Regions from separate parts of the Pantoea brenneri genome, predicted to be linked through region 2. Evidence: predicted binding sites of a transcription regulator. Region 2 holds the regulator's gene; the other holds the start of a gene.
The links. Region 2 encodes Fur, which represses iron uptake genes when iron is present. Its sites were predicted from a motif close to ATAATAATGAGAACNACTATCAA; they were not measured.

Region 1 (15,029 bases), on a different contig from region 2:
GCGGTAAATCGTCGGCAGCACTTCAGCCAGCGGCGCATCCTCTTTAACGTGCTGTTCGAACTGCGCCAGCATCGCCACCAGATTGGCCATTTTCTCCGGGCTTTCGGCCGGCGTTAGCAGGAACAGAATCGAATTAAGATCGCACTTCTCCGGCACGATCCCGTTCTCACGCAGATAGTTCGCCAGAATGGTGGCGGGGATCCCGAATCCGGCATAGTCACCGCTCGCCGCATCAATGCCCGGCGTGGTCAGCAGCAGCTTGCAGGGATCAACGCGATACTGATCGCGGGCATAACCCGCAAAACCGTGCCAGTTGGCCTGCGGTTCAAAGCTGAAATAGCGCAGATCGCGGGCGATCGTCTCAGTCGGGGCCGCCTGCCAGGGTTGCCCATCGACCGTTTCCGGCACAAACGGCAGGATCATCTCACACCGCTCAAGGATCGCTTTTCGCGCCTCGATCCCCAGCGTAACGCACTCATCCCACATCCGCCGTCCCGCCTCGCCCTGATGCATGCGGGCGTTGATGTCCAGCGCGGCGAACAGCGGATAGAACGGACTGGTTGAGGCGTGCAGCATAAAGGCGTTATTCAGGCGTTTATGCGGGCAAAAGCGTCGCTGACCGCGGATGTGGTTATCTTTTTTATGGATCTGCGACGTCTGCGAAAAGCCCGCCAGCTGCTTATGCACTGACTGGGTGACAAAAATGCCGGGATCGTTTTCAGTCAGCGTCAGGGTCAGCGGCGAACACCCTTCCATCAGCGGAATAAACTGCTCATAGCCGAGCCAGGCGGAATCGAACAGGATGTAATCACACAGATGCCCGATGCGATCCACCACCTGACGCGCGTTATAAACCGTGCCGTCATAGGTGCCCAACTGGATAATCGCCAGTCGGAAAGGACGCGCTTCCGCGGCACGCTGCGGGGCCACCTTGCCAATCTGCTCGCGCAGATAAGCCTCATCGAAGCAGTGCGCGTCAATGCCGCCGATAAAGCCGAAAGGATTACGCGCGGCTTCAAGATAAACCGGCGTAGCACCCGCCTGAATCAGTGCACCGTGATGATTCGATTTGTGATTATTGCGGTCAAACAGCACCAGATCGCCGCGCGTCAGCAGCGCGTTGGTCACCACTTTATTGGCGCTGGAGGTGCCGTTAAGCACGAAGTAGGTTTTATCGGCGTTAAACACCTTTGCCGCGAACTTCTGCGCATCTTTAGCCGATCCTTCGTGAATCAGCAGGTCGCCCAGTTTGACGTCGGCATTGCACATATCAGAACGGAAAAGGTTCTCGCCATAAAAATCATAGAACTGTTTGCCCGCCGGATGCTTTTTGAAGAATGCCCCGCCCTGATGCCCCGGACAGGCAAAGGTACTGTTCTGCATATCCACATAGCGGGTCAGCGTCTCGAAAAACGGCGGCAGCAGAGCCGCTTCATACGCCTGCGCGGCGCCTTCCAATGCGATCCAGTCCTGCGGTTCACCGTTCAGTTCACCGCTGACGCCAGGCAGATGCATCACCTCTTCTTCAAACGCGTTAGCCACAAATACCGGCAGATTAAAGCCGGTGTGGCGCAACAGGGCGAGTACGCCACTGCGGGTATCTGCCAGTGAGACGACCACCGCCGCCACATCGGTAAAGTCAGTGTTATCCAGCGTCACCACGTCGCGCGCAGTGTTAAGAGTCAGATTGGGCGCCACCGCGGCGCTGGCAGCAATTTTCAGTGGAGTCATAAGGCAAATCCCTAACGTCAGGGCGTGAGTGCCAGAGGCACAGCAATGGGGAGATCTCCCCGGCGGATAATGTCAAACAGGGGCATGCGGCCGCTTTCAGCCACCGGTGATCGGTAATACGTCATCTTTACCGATAGCCGGCAGCCAGCGCCAGACTGGCCTCACCGCATGGTGATGCAGAACGTGATCGGCGGAGCGGAGAATAATCGGGCGTAAGCCGGAAAAAACGAACGGTAACCAGAGCGAGTGCGCGGTGAACCGGACATGGCAACGTCCTCTGAAAGCGATAAGAGAGTGCAAAAAAGTGGCGGTCATGATGTCATCTTTTTTTGGCGCGAACAAGCCGCAGAAAGCAATTAATTAGTCAAACCATTAAAATCGCAAACCGCTGTTTTAATTGACTTAAATAATATTAAACCTGAAATATTCGACTAATTAGCTGAATTATATGCTGATTTATGCATACCTCTTTCGCTAATCAGTTCGACGTTGCAGCCGGGGAGAGCGGCGCGGCCAGCCGTTAGCGACCCAGTCCCTACCGTAATCACGCCACCAGGCGTAAACTTATTCCCCTCTTTCCTATTTTGCCGGAGGCTGCATGTTCAAGGCACTGGTCATTGAAAATGACGAACAGGGTTACCGTTCTCTGCTGAAAGATCTTCCCGAATCTCAACTGCCCGACCACGATGTCACTCTCGACGTCAGTTACTCATCCCTGAACTATAAAGATGCGCTGGCGATCTGCAATAAAGGTCCGATCGTGCGTCAGTTTCCGATGGTTCCGGGTATCGACTTTGTTGGACGGGTTACCGCCAGCCGCCATCCCGACTGGCAACAGGACGACGTCGCCCTGCTCACCGGCTGGGGCGTGGGCGAAAAACAGTGGGGTGGCCTGGCGCAGAAAGCCAGTGTGACCGGCGACTGGCTGGTGGAAGTGCCCGCCACGCTCAGCCCGCTGCAAACCATGGCGATTGGCACCGCAGGCCTGACCGCGATGCTGTGCGTGATGGCGCTGGAAAAACAGGGCATTACGCCAGATCGCGGTCCGGTGCTGGTGACCGGTGCCAGCGGCGGCGTCGGTAGCTTTAGCGTCAGCCTGCTGGCCCGCCTCGGCTATCAGGTGGTGGCCTCCAGTGGGCGCGCCAGCGACCACGCTTATCTGCTTGATACGCTGGGTGCAGCTTCGGTTATTGACCGCAACGAACTCTCCCAGCCCGGTAAGCCGTTAATGAAAGAGCGCTGGGCGGCAGCGGTAGACAGCGTCGGCAGCCACACCCTGGCCAACGTGCTGGCCGCGACCCAGCGTGACGGTGCGGTCGCCGCCTGTGGAATGGCGCAGGGACTGGATCTGCCGACCAGCGTTGCACCGTTTATCTTACGCGGCGTCACGCTGGCTGGCGTGGACAGTGTGATGTGTCCGATCCCGCAGCGCCAGCAAGCCTGGCAACGGCTCGGGGAATTGCTCGATAGCGATCTGCTGAGCCAGCTGACGCAGGTGATCCCCTTAAGCGAAGCCCGCCAGGGGGCTCAGGACCTGCTGGATGGCAAAGTTCGTGGCCGTCTGATCGTCGACTGTCGCTAAGGCAATTACCCCTGCCGGATAAGGCGCAGCATTGCGCCTTTATTCCACCGGCAGCTGAAGCCGTTTAATCAGGCCTTCCAGCGCGAACTGCGCACCCTGCTCCATCACCGATTTGGGATCGCCACTGAACTGATGGCACTCGGCGTAGTCGCGGCCGTTCGGCAATACCCAGCCAAACCAGATGGTGCCCGCCGGCGTACCATCTTCTCCGCCATCAGGCCCGGCATAGCCGCTGATCGACAGCCCGACCGGCTCGCCGGAGCGCGCACAGGCACCCTGCGCCATCTCCCGCACCGTCTGTTCACTGACCGCCGTGTGCTGCTCCAGCGTCGAGGGGCGGACACCCAGAAGGCGGATTTTGGCATTCTCGCTATAGGTGACAAAGCCACTGGTATAAAAGTTGCCGCTGTTCTCCACCGCCGCCAGCGTCATGCTGATCAATCCGGCGGTACAGGATTCGGCAGTGGCAAGATGAAGTCCGGAAGAGAGTAAAATTTCACCCAGTTGTTTAGCGGTTTGGTCTAATGATTGCGCCATTATTGTCTCCTTAATAACTCACCCAGGAACACAAGTATGGCGCAAAACTGGCAAGACATAACTTCGCAACACAATGTTTTAAAAGCGAAACGGCCTAAACCCGCAGCTGAATATGCGGCTGCCCGCCCGCCCCCTGCGTGACCTGCAACTCGGCCTGATACCAGCGGGTCAGCGTCGCTTCCGTCATCACCGCCTGCGGCGTACCCTGCGCCACCAGCCTGCCGGCGTGCAGCAGCAGGATGCGATCGGCCCATAACGCCGCCTGGTTCAGATCGTGTAGCACGGCGCAGACGCTAAGCTCACCGCCACGGGTGAGCTGTCGCAATAAACGCAGCGTCTGCTGCTGCCAGAAGAGATCCAGCGCCGAGGTCGGTTCATCCAGAAACAGCCAGCCGCGCGGCGCGCCATCCTGCCATAGCTGTGCCAGCACCCGCGCCAGTTGCACCCGCTGCTGCTCGCCGCCGGAAAGCTGGCGGTAGTCGCGCTGTGCCAGCGAATCACAGCCGGTCAGCTGCATGACCTCAGCCACAATCTGTCGACTGCCGGTATCCGGCCAGGGCGCGCGTCCCATCGCCACCACCGATTCGGCGGACTGAGAAAAGGTCAGTTGGGTTTGCTGACGCATCACTGCCCGGCGGCGTGCCAGCTGATGGCGAGACCAGTCCGCCAGCCGGGCCGCACCCAGACGACATTCCCCCCGATCGGGCGGCAGAAAGCCTGTCAGCAGGCGCAGCAATGTCGATTTACCGGCACCGTTAGGGCCTATCAGCGCCACCATCTCACCGGCCGTCAGCGTCACGTCGAGCCGATCGATAATCGCCTTGCCGTCGCGGAATAAACAGAGATCCGTGGCCTGCAGTAACTCGTTCATTCGATGCCTCGCTGTTGACGCAGGATCAGCCAGAGAAACCACGGCCCGCCAATCAGGCTGGTGAGCAGGCCGACCGGCATCTCCGCCGGCACCACCACCGTGCGCGCCAGGGTATCGGCCAGCAGCAGCAGGATCGCCCCGGCCAGCGCCGAGCCGGGCAGCAGCCAGCGATGATCGCTGCCAAGACAAAAACGCATCACGTGTGGCACCACTAAGCCGACAAAGCCGATCACCCCGCTGACCGAAACCGCGGTGCCGACCAGCAGCGCGCTGAGGATCAGTAACTGGTGCTGAGTGCGTTTCACATCAACGCCCATGTAATGGGCATCTTCTTCCCCCGCCTGCAGCAGATTCAGCTGGCGCGCCCCGGTCTGTAACAGCAGCAGCGCCGGTAAAATCAGCACCGCGCAAATCAGCAGCGCCGGCCATTGCGCCTGGCTCAGGCTGCCCATTCCCCACAGCGACAGCTGGCGCAGTTGCTGATCGTTGCTCAGCCACGACAGCACGCCGACCGCCGCCCCACACAGCGCATTAATGGCGATACCCACCAGCAGCAGCCGCGACAGGTTGCCGCGCGCCAGCCGGCTGAAACTGAAGATCAGTAGCGTCACCAGCAGGCTGCCGATAAACGCGGCGATCATCGGCAGCCACAGCGCCAGCGACGGCGGCAGGGCCAGCGGGACAATGATTGCCAGCGCCACCGCCAGACCGGCACCGCTGCTGATGCCGAGCAGACCCGGATCGGCCAGCGGATTACGAAACACGCCCTGCATCACTGCGCCCGACACCGCCAGCGCCATGCCGATCAGCACCGCCAGCAGTACGCGCGGCAGGCGGATATTCAGCCAGATTTGCCAGATCATATCGCTGAGCGGTGCCTGCCACAGGGCGCGCAGCGACAGGGACATCGCGCCAAGGTTGGCCGCCAGCACCATGGATACCAGCAGCATAATGGTCATCAGCGCCAGCCCGCGCAGCGTATTACCGTTCATGCATCAGAGATTCCGCAGCCTGACGTAACCGGACGATGGCCCGCGGCGTATCCAGACCAAAGCCCAGCAGCGCCTGGGTATCGATCACCAGTAAACGATGCTGCTGACCGGCTGGCGTCAGCGCCAGGCCGGGCAGCTGCCACAAACGCTGTTCGCCGCCAATGGTTTGCAACCCCTCTTCACCCACCACCACCAGGTCCGGCGCGGCAGCGATCACCCCTTCCTGCGACAGCGCCTGATAGTGCGGCACGCTGCCCATCGCATTCTCCAGCCCGGCGCTGCGGATGGCGCTATCAGCAGCGGTCTGCTTACCCGCCGCCATCGATTTCATGCCGCTGTTGGCCATAATGTAGAGCACCTTCACCGGCAGCGTCTGCTGTGGCAGCTGGCTGATCTGCTGCGTTACCTGCTGTGCCAGCGCCTGCGCCTCGCTCTGATGGCCGAGTGCCTGGCCGATAGTGATAATTTTTTGCGGGATCGCCTGCAGGCTGTTCTCGCCGCTGACCGTGACAACCCGTCCCCCGGCCTGGGCAATCTGTTGCAATACCAGCGACGGCTTAGCCTGCGCACTGGCGATCACCAGCGTCGGTTTAAGCGCCAGAATCCCTTCGGCATTGAGCTGGCGCATGTAGCCGACATCCGGCAGCCGGGTGGCCAGCGCCGGGCGCAGACTGGTGCTGTCGCGCGCCACCAGCTGCTGCTGGGCATCCAGCGCATAGATAATCTGGGTGACGTCACCGCCAATCGATACCACCCGCTCCGCCGCCAGCGAAGGCAGCACCAGCAGCAGGCCCAGCAGAGTCAGCCATTTCATGCCATTGCTCCCGCCGCGCGCAGGGCCTCGATCTGCTCGCGCCAGCGTTTCTGTTCCGGCGTGCCTTCACTACGCTGCCCGTACAACTGGGCGATCTGCGTGCCGTCGGCAGCAAACAGTTCCAGGCTGGTGACAAAACCATCGCCACTCGGTTTGCGGGTGATCCAGCTTTCGCTGATCTGGTCCGCCATCAGATGCAGGGTGAAGTGAGGATTAAAGACGTTGAGCCAGTTTTCCATCGGCACCAGCCTGTCGATCGCGCCGGTGAAAATCTGGGTGCAGCCCCGGTTACCGACAAAAATCATAATTTCGTTACCTGCCTGCTGCGCCATCTGCAACAGACGCGCCAGCGCATCGTTGCTGGTCTGCCAGGCCAGATCGTCACCGGCGGCGCGGAACGCCTGCTGGCGCGACAGGTTATGCCGCCTGAGCAGGCTGAAAAACTGATGTACATCGGTCATGGCGCGCCATTCGCGATCGACGGCAGCGGCATCGATCGCAGGGTTAAGAGCGACGGTAGCGACCGGTTCCACCTGCAGCGGTGCCGCACTGGCTTCGGTAAACGTGGCGATCAACGCCTGCCACGCCGCCTGGTCGGTCTGATCGGTCGCATAGATCTTCAGTACCGCATCACCGTGGCGATCGAAAATCTGAATACTGTGCCGTTCGCCCTGTGCGGTTTGCTCCTGCAGGGCAAACGCGCTTCGCCACTGGGCGACAAACAGACGCTGATCCAGTGCACGCGGGTTCAGCACCAGCCCAGCATGGGCACCGAGCTGCAGGTTTTTGTACTCGCCGAGCTGTTCATGGACGGCATAGGCGTTACGGGTAATGCTTTTGGTCTGGCCGACCGACTCCAGCGCTTTCAGCAGTGCCGGAAAGTCGCACTTCAGCCGCCGGGCATCCATCCCGATTCGCGCCTCGCACAGCGCCGCTTCGCTGATACCGATCAACGCCGCCAGGTCACGGGCATATTTTTTCGGTTGTTCGCCTTTCAGGGCGAGATAGTGCTGATAAACAGAATTCATAATGATGTGCTCCCATGATGATGCCCGGCGTCAGCACCGGGCATCAGTGATCAGAAATCGACGTTAACGCCCAACTGGAAAGTACGGCCCGGCATCACCGCCAGCGCCTGATCGTTGCGTTCCTGCTGGGTGGCACTGGTCAGTTCACGGCTGCTGAGGTAATCCCGGTATTTACGATCGGTGATGTTATATAGCCCGCCGCTCAGCCTGACCTGTGGCGTCATCCGCCAGTAAGCCGTCATGTCCACCATGCCGTAACCGGGTACCCGCATGTAGTCGGTGCTGGATCCGGTCAGGCTGCCGCCGCTATTGGCATAGCTGTTACGGTTGGTGGCGCTGGCCTGTTTGCCTTTGACGAAGGTGGCGGTGACGGCCGCGCCGTAGCCGCGCGCATCATCATCCCAGGCCAGTCCGACAATCGCTTTCATCGGGGCCACACTCTCCAGGTCGATATAGCGGTCGCCGAGGTAGCTCGACTTTGCCGCCCCCTGGGTGTAGCCAAACGCCAGCCTGGCGCTCAGGCCATCCACCTGCTGGAACCAGCTGCCGAAGTTCACTTTGCTGCTGATTTCCGCGCCGTAGATATAGGCTTTATCGCGGTTCTCCGCCTGGTAAGTGGTGTAGATGTTGCTGGGGACATTAACGAACTTACCCGGATTTGCCGCGCGGCTGTAGCGGGTAAAGGCGATAAAGTTTTTGTAGTCGTTATAAAACGCCGCGGCATTAATCGTAATACCGTCGGTCAGCTGGCCTTTCACGCCCCACTCATAGTTATTGCTGGTCTCGGTTTTTAAATCCGGGTTACCAATCAGCGCGTACTGCGCGGTACCAGCATAGCTGGAGCCGAGGTTCCATGAGCCATACAGCTGGGTATCATTGGGGAACTGCGCCCCGCGGGTATATTGCAGATAGGTCATCAGGCCAGGCGTGAGATCGTACTGGAAGGCGATCGACGGTAACACCTGAGTATCGGTGTTGGCCGAACCGTACAGCGCGGAGACTTCACTGGCATCGAGTACGCTGCTGTTGGTGGTCAGCGTTCCGACATCACGCGGTTTGGTGTTCTGGTATGCCACCCGCACCCCGGGGATCAGCGCCGCTTTATGTCCGTCAGCATCAAAATTGATTTTGTCCTGCAGGTAGCCGCCCAGCGTATAGCTGCGACTGTTGGCCTGCGGCTGCATGATGACACTATAAACACTGGGGGCCGGCGACTGACGGAACGGCCGCTCGGTATCCACCTGCCGCGCATTCAGTCCGCCACTCAGCTCATGACGTCCCAGGGTTTTGGTCGCCCGGGTGTCGATTCCGTAGGTGTCACTGTTGTAATCGGAATAGACGTTTTGCCAGGCGGTGGCGCTCGACGGCATCAGGGTATTGTCGTGCGCCTCAGTTTGTTGCCAGTAAATACGGCTGGTCAGGCTGTCGATGATCTCATTGTAAGGGGTGTATTCATCAGCAAGGCTGATGCCCCAGCGCCGCGTATCGCTCTGCTGCTGTGCGGTACCCCAGATCGTATAGCCTGAGGTATCCCAGCTGTCGTAATGGCTGTGATTGGTTTTGTGGTAGTAGTCGAGGGTGGCGCTCAGCTGATGCGCATCGTTGGGCTGCCAGATACCGGAACTCATAAAGGCGTCGGAGTGCCAGTTAGCAGGATACGCATCCAGCGTGCCGCTGTTATTGCGGGTTTGCTGGCCGTCGCGGCGGCTGTAGACAAAGATACCGCGCAGCTCATCGTCGCCTGCCGCGGCGGTAAGGCCGTTATGCCAGCTGCGGCTGGCGGAATCGTAGTCGCTCTGGTAGCCAAAATAGGTCGATTTGCCGGGACGCAGGTAATCGTCGGGGGATTTGTTGCGGAACGAGACATTGCCGCCAATCGAGGTGTTGGGCTGATCCACCGCAGTAGCGCCCTTTTCAATGTCGATGCGGCCAAACAGATAAGGGTCGATGTAGTCCCGGCCAATGCCAAAACTGTCCAGCCCGGCACGTCCGACGTAACTGCGACCGGTAGCCTGGGGTAACGGGATGCCATCCACATCCAGCCCGACCCGGTTACTTTCCAGTCCGCGAATGTTGTAGCCGGTATAGCCCGCGCGATCAAAGCCGCTCTTGCCGGCTGACGATCCGCCCTGCGAGCCGGTGGCGCTGATCAGCGGCTCATAACGCATGATTGAGCCAAAATCGGTGGCCCCACGCTGTTGCAGATCGGCCGCCGACAGGCTGGTTTTGCTGCCCGCCTGTTTTTTAATTTCGGTCGCCGTAACCGTCATCACCGTTTCGGACGGGCTTTGGCTGTTATCGGTGCGCGCCAGCAGAGCAGATTCACTCTGCGCGGCATAACTGCAGGTGGCGTGGATGGCAGAGGCAAGTAATGCCAGTTTAAACAGACGCTGTTGCGTCAATCCCTGAAAAAGTAGTGACATGGGCGCGAATTACCTGATTAATTGTTAGTATTCGCTCACTTGCTTACTGGCATCATCAAAACGGCCTGGCACAAAAGCCGTAAAATCGGACTTATTTCTGACTATAAATTATGATCCGGAATTTAATGCAATTGCTAATCATTATCAATCTTATTTACATTTAACTCTATCTTGCAGCGCACAGTTTGTTAACTACAATTAACCGGTAATTTATCAATACGTTAAAGGAATAGAGTTATGGCACAAAAACCTGTGGTCGTTATCCACTACTGTATGCAATGCAACTGGCTGATGCGTTCAGCGTGGATGGCACAGGAACTGCTGCACACCTTCGCTGACGATCTGGCGGAAGTGACGCTCAGGCCGGGCACCGGCGGCATCTTTGAGATTACCCTTGATGAACATCTGCTGTGGGAGCGTAAACGGGATGGCGGCTTCCCTGACGCCACCAGCCTGAAGCAGCGGGTGCGTGACATCTGTTTCCCGGATCGTACGCTGGGTCACATTGATAAGCACAAGTCTGAAGTGAGCTAAGTTGCCCGCTGGCAACCCGCCAGGGAGAACGTTCAGCTGCGGGTGATTTTTTCTGCCGCGTCCTGCAGCGCCGCGATCAGCGTCTGCAGCGCGGCCTCAGAGATATCCTGCTGCGCCAGTCGCGTATTGAGCGCCATTTTCAGGTCGTGAATTGCCTGTTCTACCGCCGGAATGCTGCGGTTGTTGACCAGAATGGCCAGCGACGATAAACGCGCGATCAGGCTGGCAATAGGGTCGCGGTTGGCCGCCAGCAGCGCCTCACCAGCCTCAGTCAGCCGGTACGCTTTACGGGTGGCCTGCGCATCCACCACCTCAATCGCCTCCATCTCTTCCAGCAGCGTCAGATTGGGGTAAATGATGCCCGGACTGGGCGTATACTCCCCTTTCGACAACTCCTCTACCGACTTGATCAGCTCATAGCCGTGCGCGGCATTCTGCGCCAGAAAATGGAGCATCAGCAGACGAATATCACTCGCCTCCAGCATTTTTTCCCGCCGCTTACGCCGGCTGCCGCAACCGCCTGCGCGCGTGGGTTGATCGCCAGATGAAGATGCTGAATGGTCTTTCATTGCCTGCCCGGAGAGAAGAAAAGGAGATTGATGGTAGTCCGCCACCTGGCAAAATTCAACACAGGCGGCGGACCCGCTTACTTCTGGTGCCAGTACGCCACGGCCCGCACGTAGTCGCTGTTTACGCCGCGCTGAGTGGTGAAGTAATCGCTCAGCGCCTTAACAAATTCGCCTTCGCCGGTAAGCCAGATGAAGTAATCTTCCGACGGTATCGCCAGTTGATCCAGCCTGGCGGTCAACTGGCTGAGCTGCGCCAGTTGCATCTGGCCGCTGCCGAGCCAGTTCAGATTAACCCCCGCCGTATCGGTTAAATAATCACGGCCGGTGGCCTGATCGGCATAGGCAAACAGGTGCAACTGTTGGGCGCGGGCATCCTGCTTACGACGCGCAAAAGCAGGCAGGCCGGTTTCGTCGCAGACATAGAGCTGGAACGCGTAATCGGTCGGTACAATCAGCGAGCCGCGCGGGCCACCGACGATCAGACTGTCACCGATCTGCGCCTGGCTCGCCCAGTCGCTGGCGACGCCATGCTGATGAATATAGAAATCGAGCGTCAGCGATGAGACGCCATCAAAGGCCAGCGGCGTGTAATCACGGGCCGCCGGACGCAAACCGTCTGGCCAGACAATCCCCTGGTCAGTAATCTGCGGCAGTACCGGCGTTTCACCGGCGGTGGCAGGAAAGAAGACCTTAATGTGGTCGTCAAAGCCCGGCGAAGTAAAGCCCGCCAGATCGCTGCCGCTGAATTCGATGCGCCAGAAGTTACCGGCAATGTTGGTTTTACTCGCTACCTGAATATGACGAAAGCGCAGTTCGTTACGGACGCGCTGAGGAAGGCGATCAGAGTTAGGGTTTGGCAAAAGATCTCTCCTGAAACGGGGTGAATGCCCGTCACGTCAGGGCATCAGCTAAATTATGGAATCAAAATCATTCTCATCTGAGTGGCTCAGGTTAGCTATGATATATCTTCAACACAATGACGAAAAATGCGATCGACCGGGATTAAGATATATTTTACGCCCGGGCTGCGCATCTGAATCGCCTTCAGGCAACCATGTCAGGATCGAAAAGGCTGGTCAGCCGTCAGATGACGGGCGAGAGCGGAGAGTCAGTATCAGGTGCAGATCAGCGATGGCAGGAGAAGCAAACCGAATTGATAACCGGCTGGTGGCGCTATAGACAGGAGCGAGGTCGACGGGACGCGCTATCACCGTCACAGCAGGTGACAGGCGGGTTATCCTGCCGGTAATGCCCGCCGCGCCTGTGAACGGGCGGTCACTCGATTACCGGCAGAACGGTTACAGCGTGTCGTTAAATCCGGATGCGGCAGGATTATTCTGGCTATGCTGCGGCAGCTGGCCGTCGCCCAGAATTTCGTGCTGAGAGATCTGTGAATGCGGGTGCAGCCCGGCGGGTGGCGAGAACGGTTCTGCCAGTTGAGCCGCAGCCAGCATAGGCAATGCCGAAAGCATTGAAATAAGGAACAACATTGAGCGTCGCATAATTTTCTTCGTTTATCGTTTTTAGCCAGGAATGGCCAGAAATGCAGATGATTGTTTCAGCCCCGCCAGGAAAGCACGATGAATGGAGCACAGCAGGGTTTCGGTGAAGGATTTTACGCCAGAATGGTAAGTTATTTTATAAAATCGTGCGGTTTGTCACGGTTTACCGCACGGAATATGCATTTGTCGCTTTGATGCCGCCCGAATCGGGCTAACGCAGCGTGCTGACTCTCAGGCTGGAGTCACCGGAATCGAAAAAACACCGCTCAGCCAGTCGGGTTTACAGAGCGCAAAATCCAGCTGCAGCAGATCTTTGCCCTGGCGACGCGCCACGCCCAGCGTCGGCAGGTGCAGATAGTAGATATCCGCAATGAACCGGGTCAGTTGCTCGGGCGTGCCACTCCAGTCAATCCGCGCATACAATCCACGCGTCTCGCTCCAGGTTTCACGGTGCCCTTCCAGCAGCGCCGCATGCTGCGGCTCCAGCGCCTGAAACAGGCTGATATTCTGCTGCTCAGCCGATGAGTGGCCGGGACCATACTGAAAACCCAGCCAGCCGTGCCGGGCCTGACTGCCGGCCAGCGCCACCAGCCGCCGCGCCTGCTCGGCCACCCGATGCTGATGATCGGCAATATACTCGCCAAACTGGCACTCCCACTCCAGCGTCTCGCCACACAGAAGCAGATCATCATCCCGCTCAACCAGCGCTGCGCGTTCAATTGGCGAACGCACCGGAATCCGGCCATGGAAGTTTTTCACCGGTAGATGAGGAATGCGCCGAAACGCGCCGGGCGTCAGGGAGAAATGGCTTTTAAACACCCGGGTAAAGTTCTGCTGGTTATCAAAGCCAAAGCGTACCGCGATGTCGATCAGCGGCATTCGTGTCAACCGCAGCGCCATCGCCGCCATCGTCAGGCGTCGTTTACGGGTGTAAGCGGCCAGCGTTTGCCCGGTCATCTCCTTGAACATGCGCTGCATGTGCCATTTGGAATAGCCCGATTTGAGGGTGATCAGATCGATGTTGATGTCGTCGGTCAGATGGGCTTCTATCCACTCTACCAGAGCGTTAATGTGCTGTTTCTTAAGGGCCTGACTGAGCATGATGGCGATTTACGACGCGGATTGAAGGGTGATATTTGTCACAAAAGGATAACAAAAAATGTGACCGTCTGTAAGGAAAGGCCTGACCGGAGCGGTCTCCTGGCGACGATTTCGCATTAATTGCTTAGGTGACTAATTAAAAAAGGCTGACCGAAGTCAGCCTTACCTGTGCACCGTCGCCGTAAAGATGGCGACAGTCTGTAACAATCAGTGACTGCGCATCCCAGCGGCGGTCATCATCATGCGGAACAGTGAAGCGACAACGCCCAGTGCCAGCACGCTTGCGGCGTAGATAACCACCAGCCACATCACGCGTTTCCACCACGGAGCCCTGGACTCATTGTGATCTTTCATGCTGCTGAGCTCGGTTTTCATATCAATGATATCCTGCGTCTGCTTTGATTTTTCCACGGAACACGTAGTAGCTCCAGAAGGTGTAGCCAAGGATCATCGGAATGATCAGCAGGCTACCGACCAGCATAAAGGCCTGACTCTGCGGCGGTGACGCGGCGGCCCAGATGGTGACGGACGGCGGAATGATGTTAGGCCAGATACTGATCCCGAGGCCGGAGAAGCCGAGGAAAATCAGCGCCAGCGTCAGCAGGAACGGCGAATAGTGCGCCTGACGTTTAATCGCCCGCACGATACCCCACGAGCAAAGCAGTACCAGCACCGGAACCGGCAGGAACCAGAACAGGTTAGGCTTGCTGAACCAGCGTTGCGCGATATCTGCGTGTGCAAACGGTGTCCACAGACTGATGATGCCGACAATCACCAGCAGCGCAATCACCAGCGGCGTCGCCAGCGCTGACATTTTGCGATGCAGTTCATCTTCGGTTTTCATGATCAGCCAGGTACAGCCCAGCAGCGCATACGCCACCACCAGACCGACGCCGCAGAACAGCGGGAAAGGTGCCAGCCAGTCCATCGCGGAACCGGCAAAGTGACGTCCTTCGACCGGGATACCGTCCAGCATTGCGCCCACGGCCACACCCTGGCTGAAGGTCGCGATGATCGAACCGGCAATGAACGACTTGTCCCAGAATGCCCGGTGCCCTTCTACCGCTTTGAAACGGAACTCAAAGGCGACGCCACGGAAAATCAGGCCAATCAGCATCGCCGTCAGCGGAATCGACAGCGCATCGGCAATCACCGAGTAGGCCAGCGGGAACGCGCCATACAGCCCTGCCCCACCCAGCACCAGCCAGGTTTCGTTACCATCCCAGACGGGCGCGACGGTATTCACCATCATGTCGCGTTCACCCGCGTCCTTATTGAACGGGAACAGCAGGCCGATGCCGAGATCGAAACCATCCATCACGATATACATCAGGGTGGCGAAGAC
Region 2 (15,029 bases):
TAGACGCGGGTACGGCCCTGCAGTGATGCAGTTGCCTCAGCAAAGGCTGCGGTATCAAGACGATAGAGCGTTGACAAGATTAGCATAAAGCGATTAACCGCCCGCTTCTGCTCCGCATATTCATCAGAAAGCATCAGTTCACGCATCGCGCGTACCCGATCCTGCGGACGTGAGCCAGCCACGGCAGGCTGAGTCTCTTTCGCCGCACCGGACGCTGCATTTTGTGCCGGCGCAGCAGGTGCTGTCTGACCGGCCGTGAACTTCAGCATACGACGCAGAATGTCGGATGCGCTTTCACCAATGTGTTGCGTGTGGCTGGCAATATAACGGTAGAGCTCTTCGTCAACTTCGATCGTTTTCATCTTATTCCGTACGGTTCTTTCTCATGACAGAACCACTTGTTTCCTGAAAAGCCCTAAGCAAAGTTTGGCGATTCGAAGGGTGAGCGGGTTCTAACATGAGGATTATAAAGTTAAATTCAGGCGGGTTGTTAGCAATCAAACGGTTTACGGGCAAAAGTCAGAATATGTCCTAATGCCGCCGGAACCGGCGCGCCTGAAAAGGTGAATCCATGATAACCTAAGCTTAGGTCTCAAACTTAAGAACTTTGCCATGATTTTGAACGCCCGTCTGCAAACTGAACAATCCCCGACTGATTCCCTGCCCATCCTGCTGATCCACGGCCTGTTCGGAACGCTGGATAACCTTGGCGTGCTGGCTCGCGGGTTAAAAGATGCCGCGCCGGTACTGCAGGTTGATGTCCGCAACCATGGATTATCACCGCGATCCGATCAGATGAACTACGCTGTGATGGCACAGGATATGTTAGAGACGCTGGATGCGCACGGCATCGATCGGGTGGCGGTAATCGGTCATTCGATGGGCGGCAAAATTGCCATGACCATGAGTGCGCTGGCGGCAGATCGTATCGAACGTCTGGTGATGATCGATATTGCGCCGGTGGATTATCAGACCCGCCGCCACGACACCATTTTCGCGGCGATCCGCGCGGTAACGGAAGCGGGCGTGACTTCCCGCAGTGAAGCCGCGCAGGTGATGCGTGGCCTGCTTGATGAAGAGGGTGTGATTCAGTTCCTGCTGAAATCTTTCCAGCAGGGTGAATGGCGCTTCAACGTGCCGGTATTGTGGGACAACTACACCACCATTTCTGGCTGGCAGCCGGTTCCCGCCTGGCCGCATCCGGCGCTGTTTATTCGCGGCGGTGACTCCAGCTACCTGGATAATCAGTACCGCGAGGCGTTGATTACGCAGTTCCCGGCGGCTCATGCGCATGTGATCAGCGGCGCGGGACACTGGGTGCACGCCGAAAAACCTGATGCCGTATTACGCAGCGTCCGTCGCTTTTTTGCGCTTTAAAAGCAAATACCTGGCGGCAAATGTTTAGGATTGGCGTCCGGAGTTAGCGTGGAGTATGATGGCGCGCTAAAATTTTGCCGCCGGTCATTTTGCCGCGGTAACGGCCAATAATTTATAATCTGCGCGGCGAGCGTCTGGCGCCCGCACATTCAGTTTCACTAAGCCATGGCAAAAGAACACACTGACCGCACGACGCTCGATCTGTTTGCTGATGAGCGCCGCCCTGGTCGACCCAAAACCAGTCCGCTTTCGCGTGATGAACAGCTGCGCATCAATAAGCGCAATCAACTGAAACGTGACAAAGGGCGCGGGCTTCGTCGTGTCGAACTGAAAATGAACAGTGAAGCCGTCGAAGCGCTCAATATGCTGGCAGAACAGCGCAATCTCAGCCGTAGCGAATTGATTGAACAAATGCTGCTGGCGCAACTCAAACTGGATTAATGCGGGCAAAACGCACGCAGAGGCAAATGTCGAGGCTTTAACCGTTCCGCGGGTTTGTCTCGTCTGCTATTATTCGCTGAAATGTGCTGCGGCACACATCTCATCATCAGGATTTAAGAGGTTATTTTACTCATGGCACTCGTAGGCATCTTCTTTGGCAGCGATACCGGCAACACCGAAAACATTGCAAAAATGATCCAGAAACAGCTGGGTAAAGACGTTGCAGAAGTCCACGACATCGCGAAAAGCACTAAAGAAGATCTGGAAGCGTTTGACATCCTGCTGCTGGGTATTCCGACCTGGTATTACGGTGAAGCGCAGTGCGACTGGGATGACTTTTTCCCGACGCTGGAAGAGATCGATTTTAACGGCAAGCTGGTTGCCCTGTTCGGCTGCGGCGATCAGGAAGATTATGCCGAGTATTTCTGTGATGCGATGGGCACCATCCGCGACATCATTGAGCCGCACGGCGCAGTGATCGTGGGCCACTGGCCGACCGAAGGCTATCACTTCGAAGCGTCAAAAGGCCTGGCTGACGATACCCACTTCCTCGGCCTGGCGATTGACGAAGATCGTCAGCCAGAGCTGACCAATGCGCGCGTCGAGAAATGGGTTAAGCAGATTTTTGATGAACTGCAGCTCAAAGAGATCCTCGAAGCCTGAGGGTAGCCGACTCAATGTGAGCGCCAGCTCACATTGAGGCAACGGAAATTCCTATAGAAATAATAGCCACATTTTTTTAACTTTCTTCGTTTAATCTGTAGAATACCCGCATCGATCTTCCGCTTATTTTCTCTGGCAGCAGATAGGACTAAGCGAAATGTTAACAGACTCCTGCAGAAATCCTCCCCGGCTCGGTGACGTATCCCATACAGCCCATGGTGATTTAGGCACTCCCCTCGGTTTTCATTTCACTGCATCAGTTCTATAATGAGACGCAAATGAGAATGGGTATAGATCGACATTCAAGGCCAAGCGCCACAAAAGTGAATATAAGTAACAGGACAAAATCCGCATGACTGACAACAATACCGCATTAAAGAAGGCTGGCCTGAAAGTCACGCTGCCCAGACTGAAAATTCTGGAAGTGCTTCAGGAACCTGAGTGCCATCACGTCAGCGCGGAAGATTTGTACAAACGCCTGATCGACATCGGCGAAGAGATTGGTCTGGCCACCGTTTACCGCGTGCTGAACCAGTTCGATGATGCCGGTATCGTGACCCGTCACAATTTTGAAGGCGGCAAGTCGGTGTTTGAGCTGACCCAGCAGCATCATCACGATCACCTGATCTGCCTGGACTGCGGTAAAGTGATTGAGTTCAGCGACGAGTCGATTGAAACCCGTCAGCGCGAAATCGCCACCCGCCACGGCATCAAGCTGACCAACCACAGTCTCTATCTGTATGGTCACTGTGCACTGGGCGACTGCCGTGAAGATGAGACGCTGCACGATCAGTAAGTCTGACGCAGGCTGAAATAAAAAAACCGGTGAATTCACCGGTTTTTTTTTGTTCTTTTTTCGCTGTCGGCTCAGGCAACCAGCGTTTCCTGCAGATAACGCCAGCGCGGAATCGAGGTACTGTAATCCAGAATCGCCAGTGCGATGCGGCTCTGATTATTGCCGTTCAGCATCTGCATCTCCCGGTACTGTACGGTGACCTCTTTCTCCTGATGGGAAATGACCACGTGCTCGCAGGTTGCGATACGCATCCCTTCCCGCTGGCCCTGTAGCTGACGGAAAAGATCTTCCACTTCATTCAGGTTCAGCTGAGTTCCGCGCGGGGTAACCATGCGAAAATCGGGATGAAAATAGGACATCATCAGCTCGAAACTGTCATCAGAGCCGGCAGGTTGATTGAAAATACGTTCAATAAGTTGATGTAAAACGACGACACTGTGTTTGGCTTCCTGGGCGAGAACGGTCATTTTTTTTCCTTATATCACTCGCTGAGCTATGTCTGTGAGGGCATAGCCTACCTGAAAGCGGATAATTCACATCTGGTAATTGATTAATTTTTTTAAACTCAGATTTCTCTCACAACTTCGTAACAATCGCTGAAAAAGGCTTGCAGAATAAACCTCGGTGATGGCAAAAATCAGGACAATAAAAAAGGGCGATAAGTCGCCCTTTTGTCATTTTATCAGGTCAGCACCAACGATTATTCGCCGGCTTTAGTCCAGGTATCGCGTAAGCCAACGGTGCGGTTAAACACCAGCTGTGACGGCTTCGAATAGACGCTGTCCGCGCAGAAGTAACCTTCACGCTCAAACTGGTACGGCGTGGTGGCTTCCACATCGCGCAGGCCTGGCTCAACAAAGCCCTGTTTGATGGTCAGCGAGTCTGGATTGATCACCGACAGAAAATCGTCGGCTGCACCCGGATTTGGCACGCTGAACAGGCGATCATACAGGCGGAACTCGGCTGGCTGCGCGTGTTCTGCCGACACCCAATGGATCACGCCTTTGACCTTGCGGCCATCAGCAGGATCTTTACTCAGGGTATCAACATCGCTAGTGCAGTAGATGCAGGTGATGTTGCCGTCTTCATCTTTTGCCACCCGCTCAGCACGGATCACGTAGGCGTTGCGCAGGCGAACTTCTTTGCCCAGCACCAGACGCTTATACTGCTTGTTGGCCTCTTCACGGAAATCCGCCCGGTCGATCCAGATCTCACGGCTGAAAGGCACTTCACGCGTGCCCATCTCCGGTTTAGACGGATGGTTAGGCATGGTGATGCTTTCGTGATGGCCAGCCGGCAGATTTTCGATTACGACTTTCAGTGGATCGAGCACCGCCATAGCACGTGGCGCATTCTCATTAAGATCGTCACGGATGCACGATTCCAGCGACGCCATTTCCACAATATTGTCCTGCTTGGTGACGCCAATACGGCGGCAGAACTCGCGGATTGACGCGGCAGTGTAACCGCGACGGCGTAAGCCAGAAACGGTCAGCATGCGCGGATCATCCCAGCCCTCAACGTGCTTCTCTGTCACCAGCTGCGTCAGTTTACGTTTTGACATCACCGCATACTCAAGATTCAGGCGCGAGAACTCATACTGACGCGGGTGCACCGGAATGGTGATGTTATCCAGCACCCAGTCATACAGACGACGGTTGTCCTGGAACTCCAGCGTACAGAGTGAATGGGTAATCCCTTCCAGCGCATCAGAGATGCAGTGGGTAAAGTCATACATCGGATAGATGCACCACTTGTTACCGGTCTGGTGGTGTTCAGCGAATTTAATTCGATAGAGCACCGGATCGCGCATCACGATAAAGTTAGAAGCCATATCGATTTTGGCGCGCAGGCAGGCAGTGCCTTCGGCAAACTCACCGCTACGCATTTTCTCGAACAGCGCCAGGTTCTCTTCCACGCTGCGATCGCGATACGGGCTGTTTTTACCCGGCGCAGTCAGGGTGCCACGGTATTCGCGGATCGCTTCCGGACTCAGCTCATCAACATAAGCCAGCCCTTTATTGATCAGTTCGATGGCATAGTTGTAGAGCTGATCAAAATAGTTTGATGAGTAACAAACCTCACCGCTCCACTCAAAGCCCAGCCATTTGACGTCACGCTTGATGGATTCAACGAACTCCATATCCTCTTTGACCGGATTGGTATCGTCGAAACGCAGATTGCATTGCCCCTGGTAATCCTGGGCAATGCCAAAATTCAGACAGATCGATTTCGCATGACCAATGTGCAGATAGCCATTGGGCTCCGGCGGAAAACGGGTATGCACGCTGCTGTGCTTACCGCTCGCCAAATCTTCGTCGATGATCTGACGAATAAAGTTAGTTGGGCGGGCTTCAGCCTCACTCATCTCAAAAATCCTCAATACGAATAGCGGGTGATATGTACCACGAAGTAACGGAGTATGATCCACAAAGCGCCAGAGGGAAACAACCGTTTGTTCAGCCTTTAAAACAAAAAAGGCAGGAATCGCTTCCTGCCTTGTGGCTTCTGTTGCGGGGATTAGCCTTTCACTTGGTACAGCGGGGTTTCACCCGCCACGACCTTACCGCTGGCCAGTAACGTCAGGCCGGCAAAATCATCGCTGTTGCTGACCACCACCGGACTGACCATCGAGCGGGCATTGGCGTTCAGGAAATCCAGGTCCATCTCCAGTACCGGCTGACCGGCCGCCACGCTGGCGCCCTCTTCCACCAGACGGGTAAAGCCTTTACCCTCCAGCGCCACGGTGTCCAGCCCCATGTGCACCACAATCTCAACCCCGTTGTCGGTTTCCAGACAGAAAGCGTGATTGGTATTGAAGATTTTCACCAGCGTACCGGCAATCGGTGCAACCACCCATTTGTCGCTCGGCTTGATCGCCAGACCGTCACCCACCGCTTTGCTGGCAAAGGCTTCGTCCGGTACCGCATCCAGCGCAACGACGTCACCACTCACCGGTGCCAGCAGCGTGGCGATAACCCGTGATTCACTGTTCAGTACCGCCTGCGGCTTAACGGCTTCCGGTGCAGCTGCAGCTGCATTGCTGCTGGTGGCGGCTACCGGCCCTTTGGTCAGCACTTTTTTCATCGCCAACGCAATGCCTTCTGCCTGAGTACCGACAATAATCTGTACGCTCTGCTTGTTGAGGCGAATCACCCCGGACGCGCCGAGACGTTTAGCCACGCCCTCATTGACCTGCGCTGAATCATTAACGTTAAGACGCAGACGGGTAATACAGGCATCAATGCTGGTTAAGTTGTCTGAGCCACCGACCGCGCCAATATAGCGACGCGCCAGCGTTTCAGTTGCACTTTCACCGTTATCGGTTTTATCGACGTTGACGTCATAACCATCACTCTCATCACCAGCGACTGCCAGCTCACGGCCCGGCGTCATCAGGTTGAATTTTTTGATGGTGAAACGGAACACCACGTAGTAGATGACGAAGAACACCAGCCCCTGCGGGATCAGCATGTACCAGTGCGTCGCCAGCGGGTTACGGGTCGACAGCACCATATCCACCAGCCCGGCGCTGAAGCCGAAGCCGGCAATCCAATGCATGCTGGCCGCGATGAAGACGGAAATACCGGTCAGCACGGCGTGGATCAGATACAGCACCGGTGCCACGAACATGAAGGAGAACTCCAGCGGCTCAGTGATGCCGGTGAAGAAGGCTGCCACCGCTGCCGCCAGCATGATACCGCCAACTTTGGCGCGGTTTTCCGGCCGTGCGCACTGGTAAATTGCCAGCGCCGCACCCGGCAGACCGAACATCATGATGGGGAAGAAGCCCGCCTGATAGCGACCGGTGATGCCGACAGTTGCCGATCCATCAGCCAGTGACTGTGCGCCGCCGAGGAATTTAGGAATATCGTTAATCCCGGCCACATCAAACCAGAACACGGAGTTCAGCGCGTGATGTAAACCTACCGGAATCAGCAGACGGTTAAAGAAGGCGTAGATACCGGCGCCGACTGAACCCAGTTTCTGGATATGCTCGCCAAAACTGACCAGACCGTTGAATACCACCGGCCAGATATACATCAGGATAAAGGCGACTAAGATCATCAGGAACGACACCAGAATCGGTACCAGTCGGCGTCCGCTGAAGAATGAGAGCGCTTTAGGCAGCTCGACGTGGCTGAAGCGGTTATAGACTTCCGCCGATAAAATACCGACCAGGATACCAACAAACTGGTTTTCAATTTTGCCAAAGGCAGCAGGTACCTGCTCCAGCGGTATTTTCTGAATCATCGCCACCGCAGCTGGCGAACAGAGTGTGGTCACTACCAGGAACCCGACGAAGCCGGTCAGCGCTGCTGCGCCATCTTTATCTTTGGACATCCCGTAAGCGATACCGATAGCGAACAGCACTGACATGTGTTCGATGATGGCGGCACCGGATTTGATAAACAGCGCTGCCAGCGCATTGCCTGCGCCCCAGCTGACTGGATCAATCCAGTAACCGACCCCCATTAATATCGCTGCCGCTGGCAGGGTTGCTACCGGCACCATCAGTGCACGGCCAACGCGTTGTAAGTAACCTAACATTTACCCTTTCCCCCTATGAGCCTGGCTTGTCGCTCTGCGCCGCTTAATATTGTTATGTCGGCTGCAAAGACCTTATGACACTTCATATCACGCAGCGAAGTGTAATGATAAATTAATTCGCCTCGCAAATTAAAACCACCATAACTGTGACTTTTATCACCAAAAAACATCGATTACTGCGGCAACATCTGGCTATACCCGCAAACTTATTTTATGATCCGAAATATTAAGGCGCACTCAGGCCGTGGCGGGATGACAGAATCCGTTTAGGCTGATGAGTAACGCATTGGATTCGCGCGCCCCCTTTTCCATTTTCCTAATTGAGGTGAAACATGAGACTGATTCCTTTAGCTACACCAACCCAGGTCGGCAAATGGGCAGCACGCCATATTGTGAACCGGATTAATGCCTTTAACCCAACGGCAGACAAACCCTTTGTGCTGGGCTTACCCACCGGCGGTACGCCGCTTGAAGCTTACAAGCACCTGATTGAGATGCATAAAGCGGGCCAGGTTAGTTTCAGGCATGTTATCACTTTCAATATGGATGAGTATGTTGGCCTGCCAAAAGAGCACCCGGAAAGCTACCACAGTTTCATGTATCGCAACTTCTTTGATCACGTTGATATTCAACCAGAAAACATCAATCTTCTGAATGGTAATGCGCCGGATATTGACGCAGAATGTCGCCAGTATGAAGAGAGAATCCGCGCGCTGGGCAAAATTCACCTGTTTATGGGTGGCGTTGGCAACGATGGTCACATCGCCTTTAACGAACCGGCCTCTTCGCTGGCTTCACGTACCCGGATTAAAACCCTGACGCATGACACCCGCGTGGCAAACTCTCGCTTCTTTAACGGCGATGTCGATCAGGTACCAAAATATGCGCTGACGGTGGGTGTCGGCACCCTGCTGGACGCGGAAGAAGTGATGATTCTGGTTACCGGCCACGTTAAAGCTCAGGCGCTACAGGCGGCGGTCGAAGGCAACGTTAATCACATGTGGACCATCAGCTGTCTGCAGCTGCACCCGAAATCGGTGGTGGTGTGTGACGAGCCAGCCACCATGGAACTGAAAGTGAAAACCGTGAAATATTTCCGCGAGATGGAAGCGGAAAATATGAAAGGCGTGTAACTAAAAATTTGTCGTACCTGCTGTTGCCCCGGGCAGCGGCAGGTCAGGACGGGAGAGAAGAGATGTTCGCATTAGTTAATGGCCGGATTTATAGCGGCCACCAGATTCTGGACAATCACGCGGTGGTGATTGCCAACGGGCGCATTGACCGCGTGATCCCACGTGAGTCGCTGCCTGCAGACGTGGAGCAGCGTGATGTATCAGGTGCCATCATTGCGCCCGGCTTTATCGATCTGCAGCTTAATGGCTGTGGCGGCGTTCAGTTTAATGACGACATCGACGCGCTCAGCGTAGAGACGCTGGAAATCATGCAGCGCGCCAACGAAAAGTCAGGCTGCACCAGCTTTTTACCGACGCTGATCACCAGCAGTGACGAATTAATGCAGCGGGCGATCGAAACCATGCGCGCTTACCTGCAAAAACATCAGCATCAGGCGCTCGGGCTGCATCTGGAAGGTCCGTGGCTGAGCAAAGCGAAGAAAGGCACCCATAATCCGGCGCTGATCCGCCTGCCCGACGCCGCCCTGGTGCAATACCTGTGTGAAAATGCGGATGTGATCACAAAAGTGACGCTGGCCCCGGAAAATGCCGGCAGCGACGTGATTCGTCAGCTGACTGAAGCGGGTATCATCGTCTCCGCCGGGCATTCCAACGCCACTTACGAAGAAGCCAAAGCGGGCTTTTCTGCGGGCATCAGCTTCGCCACACACCTGTATAACGCCATGCCGACCTTTGCCGGTCGTGAACCCGGTCTTATCGGTGCGCTGTTTGATTCGCCTGATGTATACTGCGGCATTATTGCGGATGGTTTACATGTCCATTACGCTAACGTTCGCAATGCGAAGCGCATTAAAGGCGACAAGCTGATCCTGGTAACGGATGCCACAGCACCGGCTGGCGCGGCGATTAGCGAGTTTATTTTTGCTGGTAAAACAATCTATTATCGTGACGGGCTGTGCGTTGATGAAAACGGAACGCTGAGCGGTTCTGCCCTCACCATGATTGAAGCAGTACAGAACAGTGTGGAACATGTTGGCATTGCACTGGATGAAGCGTTGCGCATGGCGTCACTTTACCCGGCACGGGCGATGGGCGTGGAAAAGCAGTTAGGCTCGATCGAAGCAGGAAAAATCGCGAACCTGACTGTGTTTACGCGCGACTTTAAAATCATTAAGACGTTTGTCAACGGAGACGACGTCCTGAGCGAGTAAGCACTGAATGACCACTGGCGGCCAGTCACAAATAGGAAATGTCGATCTTGTTAAGCAACTCAATAGTGCGGCCGTTTACCGGCTGATTGATCAACAGGGGCCGATATCGCGCATTCAGATTGCCGAACTCAGCCAGCTTGCGCCCGCCAGCGTCACCAAAATTACCCGTCAATTGATAGAGCGCGGATTGATCAAAGAGGTGGACCAGCAAGCCTCCACCGGCGGTCGCCGCGCCATCTCCATCATCACTGAAACCCGCAACTTCCATACCATCGGCGTCCGACTCGGACGCAACGACGCGACCCTGACGCTGTTTGATCTGAGCGGAAAATCGCTGGCGCAAGAGGATTATGCGCTGCCGGAACGCACTCAGGAGACGTTGCAGCACGCGTTGTTCAACGCCATCAGCGCCTTCATTGAGCAGCACCAGCGCAAGATACGCGAGCTGATCGCGATTTCGGTGATCCTGCCAGGGCTGGTTGACCCGATTAACGGGGTGATCCGCTATATGCCGCACATCGCCGTCAGTCACTGGCCGCTGGTCGCCAGCCTGAAAGAACGCTTTAATGTTACCAGTTTTGTCGGTCACGACATCCGCAGCCTGGCGCTGGCTGAGCACTACTTTGGGGCAAGCCGCGACTGTGCCGACTCCATTCTGGTGCGCTTACATCGCGGCACCGGGGCCGGTATCATCGCCAACGGGCATATTTTTCTCGGCAGCAACGGTAACGTCGGTGAGATTGGCCACATTCAGGTCGATCCGCTGGGCGAACGCTGCCACTGCGGTAACTTTGGCTGCCTCGAAACCATCGCCGCCAACGGCGCGATTGAAAGTCGGGTACGTCATCTGCTGAATCAGGGCTATCCCAGCGTGCTGACGCTGGAGGCGTGCCAGATGCCGCAAATCTGTAAAGCGGCTAATCAGGGTGATGCGCTGGCCTGCGAAGTGATCGAATATGTCGGCCGCTACCTCGGTAAAGCTATCGCGATTGCCATCAACCTGTTTAATCCGCAAAAAGTGGTGCTGGCCGGTGAAATCACCGACGCAGAGAAAGTGCTACTGCCCGCGATTGAAGGCTGCATTAACACTCAGGCGCTCGCCGCCTTCCGCAAAAATCTACCGGTGGTACGTTCGACCTTAGATCATCGTTCGGCAATCGGCGCCTTTGCGCTGGCAAAACGTGCCATGCTTAACGGCATTCTGCTGCAACATCTTCTCGAAGAATAAGCTCAGCCTGCCACTCTGGCGGGCCACATCGGATCTGACTATGACCATTAAAAGCGTAATTTGTGATATTGATGGCGTGCTGATGCACGACAACACGGCGGTTCCCGGCGCACAGGAGTTTTTGCAGCGCATTCTGGCGAAAGAGATGCCGCTGGTGGTGCTGACTAACTACCCTTCGCAAACCGCGCAGGATCTGGCCAACCGTTTCGCCTCGGCGGGCGTAGAAGTGCCGGACTCGGTGTTCTACACCTCGGCGATGGCCACGGCAGACTTTCTTCGCCGTCAGGAAGGCAAAAAAGCCTATGTGATAGGTGAAGGTGCGCTGATCCACGAACTCTACAAAGCCGGCTTTACCATCACCGATATCAACCCTGATTTTGTCATCGTCGGGGAAACGCGCTCGTTTAACTGGGACATGATGCATAAGGCGGCTTTTTTTGTCGCCAATGGCGCGCGGTTCATCGCCACCAACCCCGATACCCATGCGCGCGGCTTTGTTCCGGCCTGTGGCGCGCTGTGTGCCGGTATCGAGAAGATTTCCGGTCGCCGCCCGTTCTACGTCGGCAAACCGAGTCCCTACATTATGCGTGCAGCCCTGAACAAGATGCAGGCGCATTCGGAAGAGACAGTGATAGTCGGTGACAATCTGCGCACCGATATTCTGGCCGGTTTTCAGGCCGGGCTGGAAACGGTGCTGGTGCTATCGGGCGTATCAACCTTAAGCGATATTGATGCCATGCCGTTCCGGCCGGACTGGATCTACCCTTCAGTCGCGGATATTGACCTGTTCTGATGCCTTTTTCTTATGACGCATCGGGCTAAAGCGTGATGCGTCCCCTCTTTTCGACCGATTACCCGCCCTCTCTTTCGGCTAAAATTCAGCCAGAAAATGCATTTCATTATCGATTCAACAATAAAAACGTTGTTAAATTGTCGTTTATTCAATTTTATCGCCATGACAACAATCTTTTTATCAGTAAATCGCGATTCCTCTTGCATTGAATGCACCAAATAGCGCATTTTCTTATACATCACGCAGCGTCAGGCTGCCGGACAAACGCAAAAGATAACATCGCCGTAAGGTGAGCTCAGGAGTCAGTTATGTGTTCAATTTTTGGTGTGCTGGATCTGAAAACCGATCCTGTTGAGCTGCGCAAAAAAGCGCTGGAATGTTCACGCTTAATGCGTCATCGCGGCCCGGACTGGTCTGGTGTCTATGCTGATGACCATGCAATCCTGGCGCATGAACGTCTCTCAATCGTTGACGTCAACAACGGCGCACAGCCGCTGTACAACGCCGACCACACTCATGTTCTGGCGGTTAACGGCGAAATCTATAACCATCAGGCACTGCGCGCAGAATTGAGCGATCGCTATCAGTTCCAGACCGGATCTGACTGTGAAGTCATCCTGGCGCTGTATCAGGAAAAAGGGGTCGATTTCCTCGACGATCTGGAAGGCATGTTCGCTTTTATCCTGTATGACAGTGTAAAAAACACTTACCTGATCGGCCGCGATCACATCGGTATCATCCCGCTCTATATGGGTAACGATGAGCATGGCAACCTGTATGTCGCGTCAGAGATGAAAGCGCTGGTGCCGGTCTGCCGTTCAATCAAAGAGTTCCCGCCGGGCAGCTACCTCTCCAGCACCGATGGCGAAATCCGTCGTTACTGGCAGCGTGACTGGATGGAATACAAAAACGTAGAGCACAACACCACCGACGCTGCGGGCCTGAAGCATGCGCTGGAAGAGTCAGTAAAAAGCCATCTGATGTCAGATGTTCCTTACGGTGTGCTGCTGTCGGGCGGACTCGATTCGTCAATCATTTCTGCCGTCACCAAGCGCTTTGCCGCTAAGCGGGTCGAAGATCAGGATAAAAGTGATGCCTGGTGGCCGCAGCTGCACTCGTTCGCAGTGGGCCTGGAGGGATCGCCCGATCTGAAAGCGGCTAAATCCGTGGCGGAACATCTCGGCACCGTGCACCACGAAATTCATTTCACCGTGCAGGAAGGTCTGGATGCAATTCGCGATGTGATTTATCACATTGAAACCTACGACGTCACCACCATCCGCGCCTCCACGCCGATGTACCTGATGTCACGTAAGATTAAAGCGATGGGCATTAAGATGGTGCTGTCGGGTGAAGGCGCAGATGAAGTCTTCGGCGGCTACCTCTACTTCCATAAAGCGCCGAACGCCAAAGAGTTCCACGAAGAAAACGTGCGTAAACTGCAGGCGCTGCACATGTTCGACTGCGCCCGTGCCAACAAGGCGATGTCAGCCTGGGGCGTGGAAGCGCGTGTCCCCTTCCTGGATAAAAAATTCCTCGATGTGGCGATGCGCATCAACCCGGCCGACAAAATGTGTGGCAGCAACGGCAAAATGGAGAAGCACATCCTGCGTGAATGTTTCTCTTCATATCTGCCGGAAAGCGTGGCATGGCGGCAGAAAGAGCAGTTCTCAGACGGCGTTGGCTATAGCTGGATCGACTCCCTGAAAGAGGTTGCCGCGCAGCAGATCAGCGATCAGCAACTGGCCACTGCGCACTTCCGTTTCCCGTTCAACACGCCGGGTTCGAAAGAGGCTTATCTGTATCGTGAAATCTTTGAAGAGCTGTTCCCGTTACCGAGCGCGGCAGAGTGCGTGCCTGGCGGCCCATCAGTGGCCTGCTCGTCAGCCAAAGCGATTGAGTGGGACGAAGCATTCAAAAACATGGACGATCCATCAGGTCGCGCCGTGGGTGTGCATCAGTCAGCCTATAAATAACCGCGTCTGAACTGATGAAAAATGGGCCGTTTATGGCCCATTTTTTTTATCATCTGCGTTGTATTCACTGAAAAATTGTTGAATAAACCGCCAGCCTGGTTATAAGCCGGTCAAACAGCGGTTATCAGCAAAAAAACGGCAAAAAACTTGTTGACGCTGTTAAGTCAACTCCGCATAATGCGCCCCGCAACGCCGATGAAGGTAACGCGAAAAAAAGATGGCTACGTAGCTCAGCTGGTTAGAGCACAGCACTCATAATGCTGGGGTCACAGGTTCGATTCCCGTCGTAGCCACCATCTTTTTTTGCGGGAGTGGCGAAATTGGTAGACGCACCAGATTTAGGTTCTGGCGCCGCAAGGTGTGCGAGTTCAAGTCTCGCCTCCCGCACCATTTCATTATTCGGCAGCATGGATGGGGTATCGCCAAGCGGTAAGGCACCGGTTTTTGATACCGGCATTCCCTGGTTCGAATCCAGGTACCCCAGCCAATTTCGATGAATCTCGTGGCTGCGAGTGGACGAATGGGATATCGCCAAGCGGTAAGGCACCGGTTTTTGATACCGGCATTCCCTGGTTCGAATCCAGGTATCCCAGCCATCATCGAAATGCAGTACAATTTGGCTACGTAGCTCAGCTGGTTAGAGCACAGCACTCATAATGCTGGGGTCACAGGTTCGATTCCCGTCGTAGCCACCATATTATTGGGGTGTCGCCAAGCGGTAAGGCACTGGTTTCTGATACCAGCATTCCGGGGTTCGAATCCCTGCACCCCAGCCACACAAAAGACAATTTGAATTAACACCTATTGGGGTGTCGCCAAGCGGTAAGGCACTGGTTTCTGATACCAGCATTCCGGGGTTC

Region 1: AABB92_RS17345 (TonB-dependent receptor domain-containing protein) is a predicted target of Fur. The motif match lies at 10,110-10,132, and genes of this name have one in related genera.

What each region holds. Positions count from the first base shown of each region.
Region 1 covers NZ_JBCGBG010000004.1:254,469-269,497, reverse strand. The annotation lists gene AABB92_RS17380 (ornithine decarboxylase) at 1-1,731, opposite strand, end outside; gene acuI (acrylyl-CoA reductase (NADPH)) at 2,330-3,313, shown strand; gene AABB92_RS17370 (CinA family protein) at 3,353-3,850, opposite strand; gene AABB92_RS17365 (heme ABC transporter ATP-binding protein) at 3,945-4,721, opposite strand; gene AABB92_RS17360 (FecCD family ABC transporter permease) at 4,718-5,713, opposite strand; gene AABB92_RS17355 (heme/hemin ABC transporter substrate-binding protein) at 5,703-6,527, opposite strand; gene AABB92_RS17350 (hemin-degrading factor) at 6,524-7,555, opposite strand; gene AABB92_RS17345 (TonB-dependent receptor domain-containing protein) at 7,606-9,978, opposite strand; gene AABB92_RS17340 (Rdx family protein) at 10,216-10,512, shown strand; gene AABB92_RS17335 (PadR family transcriptional regulator) at 10,545-11,081, opposite strand; gene AABB92_RS17330 (siderophore-interacting protein) at 11,159-11,941, opposite strand; gene AABB92_RS17325 (hypothetical protein) at 12,380-12,583, opposite strand; gene AABB92_RS17320 (helix-turn-helix domain-containing protein) at 12,815-13,684, opposite strand; gene AABB92_RS17315 (DUF2474 domain-containing protein) at 13,892-14,059, opposite strand; gene cydB (cytochrome d ubiquinol oxidase subunit II) at 14,061-15,029, opposite strand, start outside.
Region 2 covers NZ_JBCGBG010000001.1:1,949,657-1,964,685, forward strand. The annotation lists gene seqA (replication initiation negative regulator SeqA) at 1-362, opposite strand, end outside; gene ybfF (esterase) at 613-1,377, shown strand; gene ybfE (LexA regulated protein) at 1,543-1,818, shown strand; gene fldA (flavodoxin FldA) at 1,951-2,481, shown strand; gene fur (ferric iron uptake transcriptional regulator) at 2,834-3,277, shown strand; gene AABB92_RS09170 (hypothetical protein) at 3,349-3,744, opposite strand; gene glnS (glutamine--tRNA ligase) at 3,978-5,645, opposite strand; gene nagE (N-acetylglucosamine-specific PTS transporter subunit IIBC) at 5,798-7,828, opposite strand; gene nagB (glucosamine-6-phosphate deaminase) at 8,161-8,961, shown strand; gene nagA (N-acetylglucosamine-6-phosphate deacetylase) at 9,024-10,172, shown strand; gene nagC (DNA-binding transcriptional regulator NagC) at 10,180-11,400, shown strand; gene AABB92_RS09200 (HAD-IIA family hydrolase) at 11,441-12,193, shown strand; gene asnB (asparagine synthase B) at 12,502-14,169, shown strand; tRNA gene AABB92_RS09210 (tRNA-Met) at 14,389-14,465, shown strand; tRNA gene AABB92_RS09215 (tRNA-Leu) at 14,475-14,559, shown strand; tRNA gene AABB92_RS09220 (tRNA-Gln) at 14,582-14,656, shown strand; tRNA gene AABB92_RS09225 (tRNA-Gln) at 14,691-14,765, shown strand; tRNA gene AABB92_RS09230 (tRNA-Met) at 14,788-14,864, shown strand; tRNA gene AABB92_RS09235 (tRNA-Gln) at 14,871-14,945, shown strand; tRNA gene AABB92_RS09240 (tRNA-Gln) at 14,975-15,029, shown strand, end outside.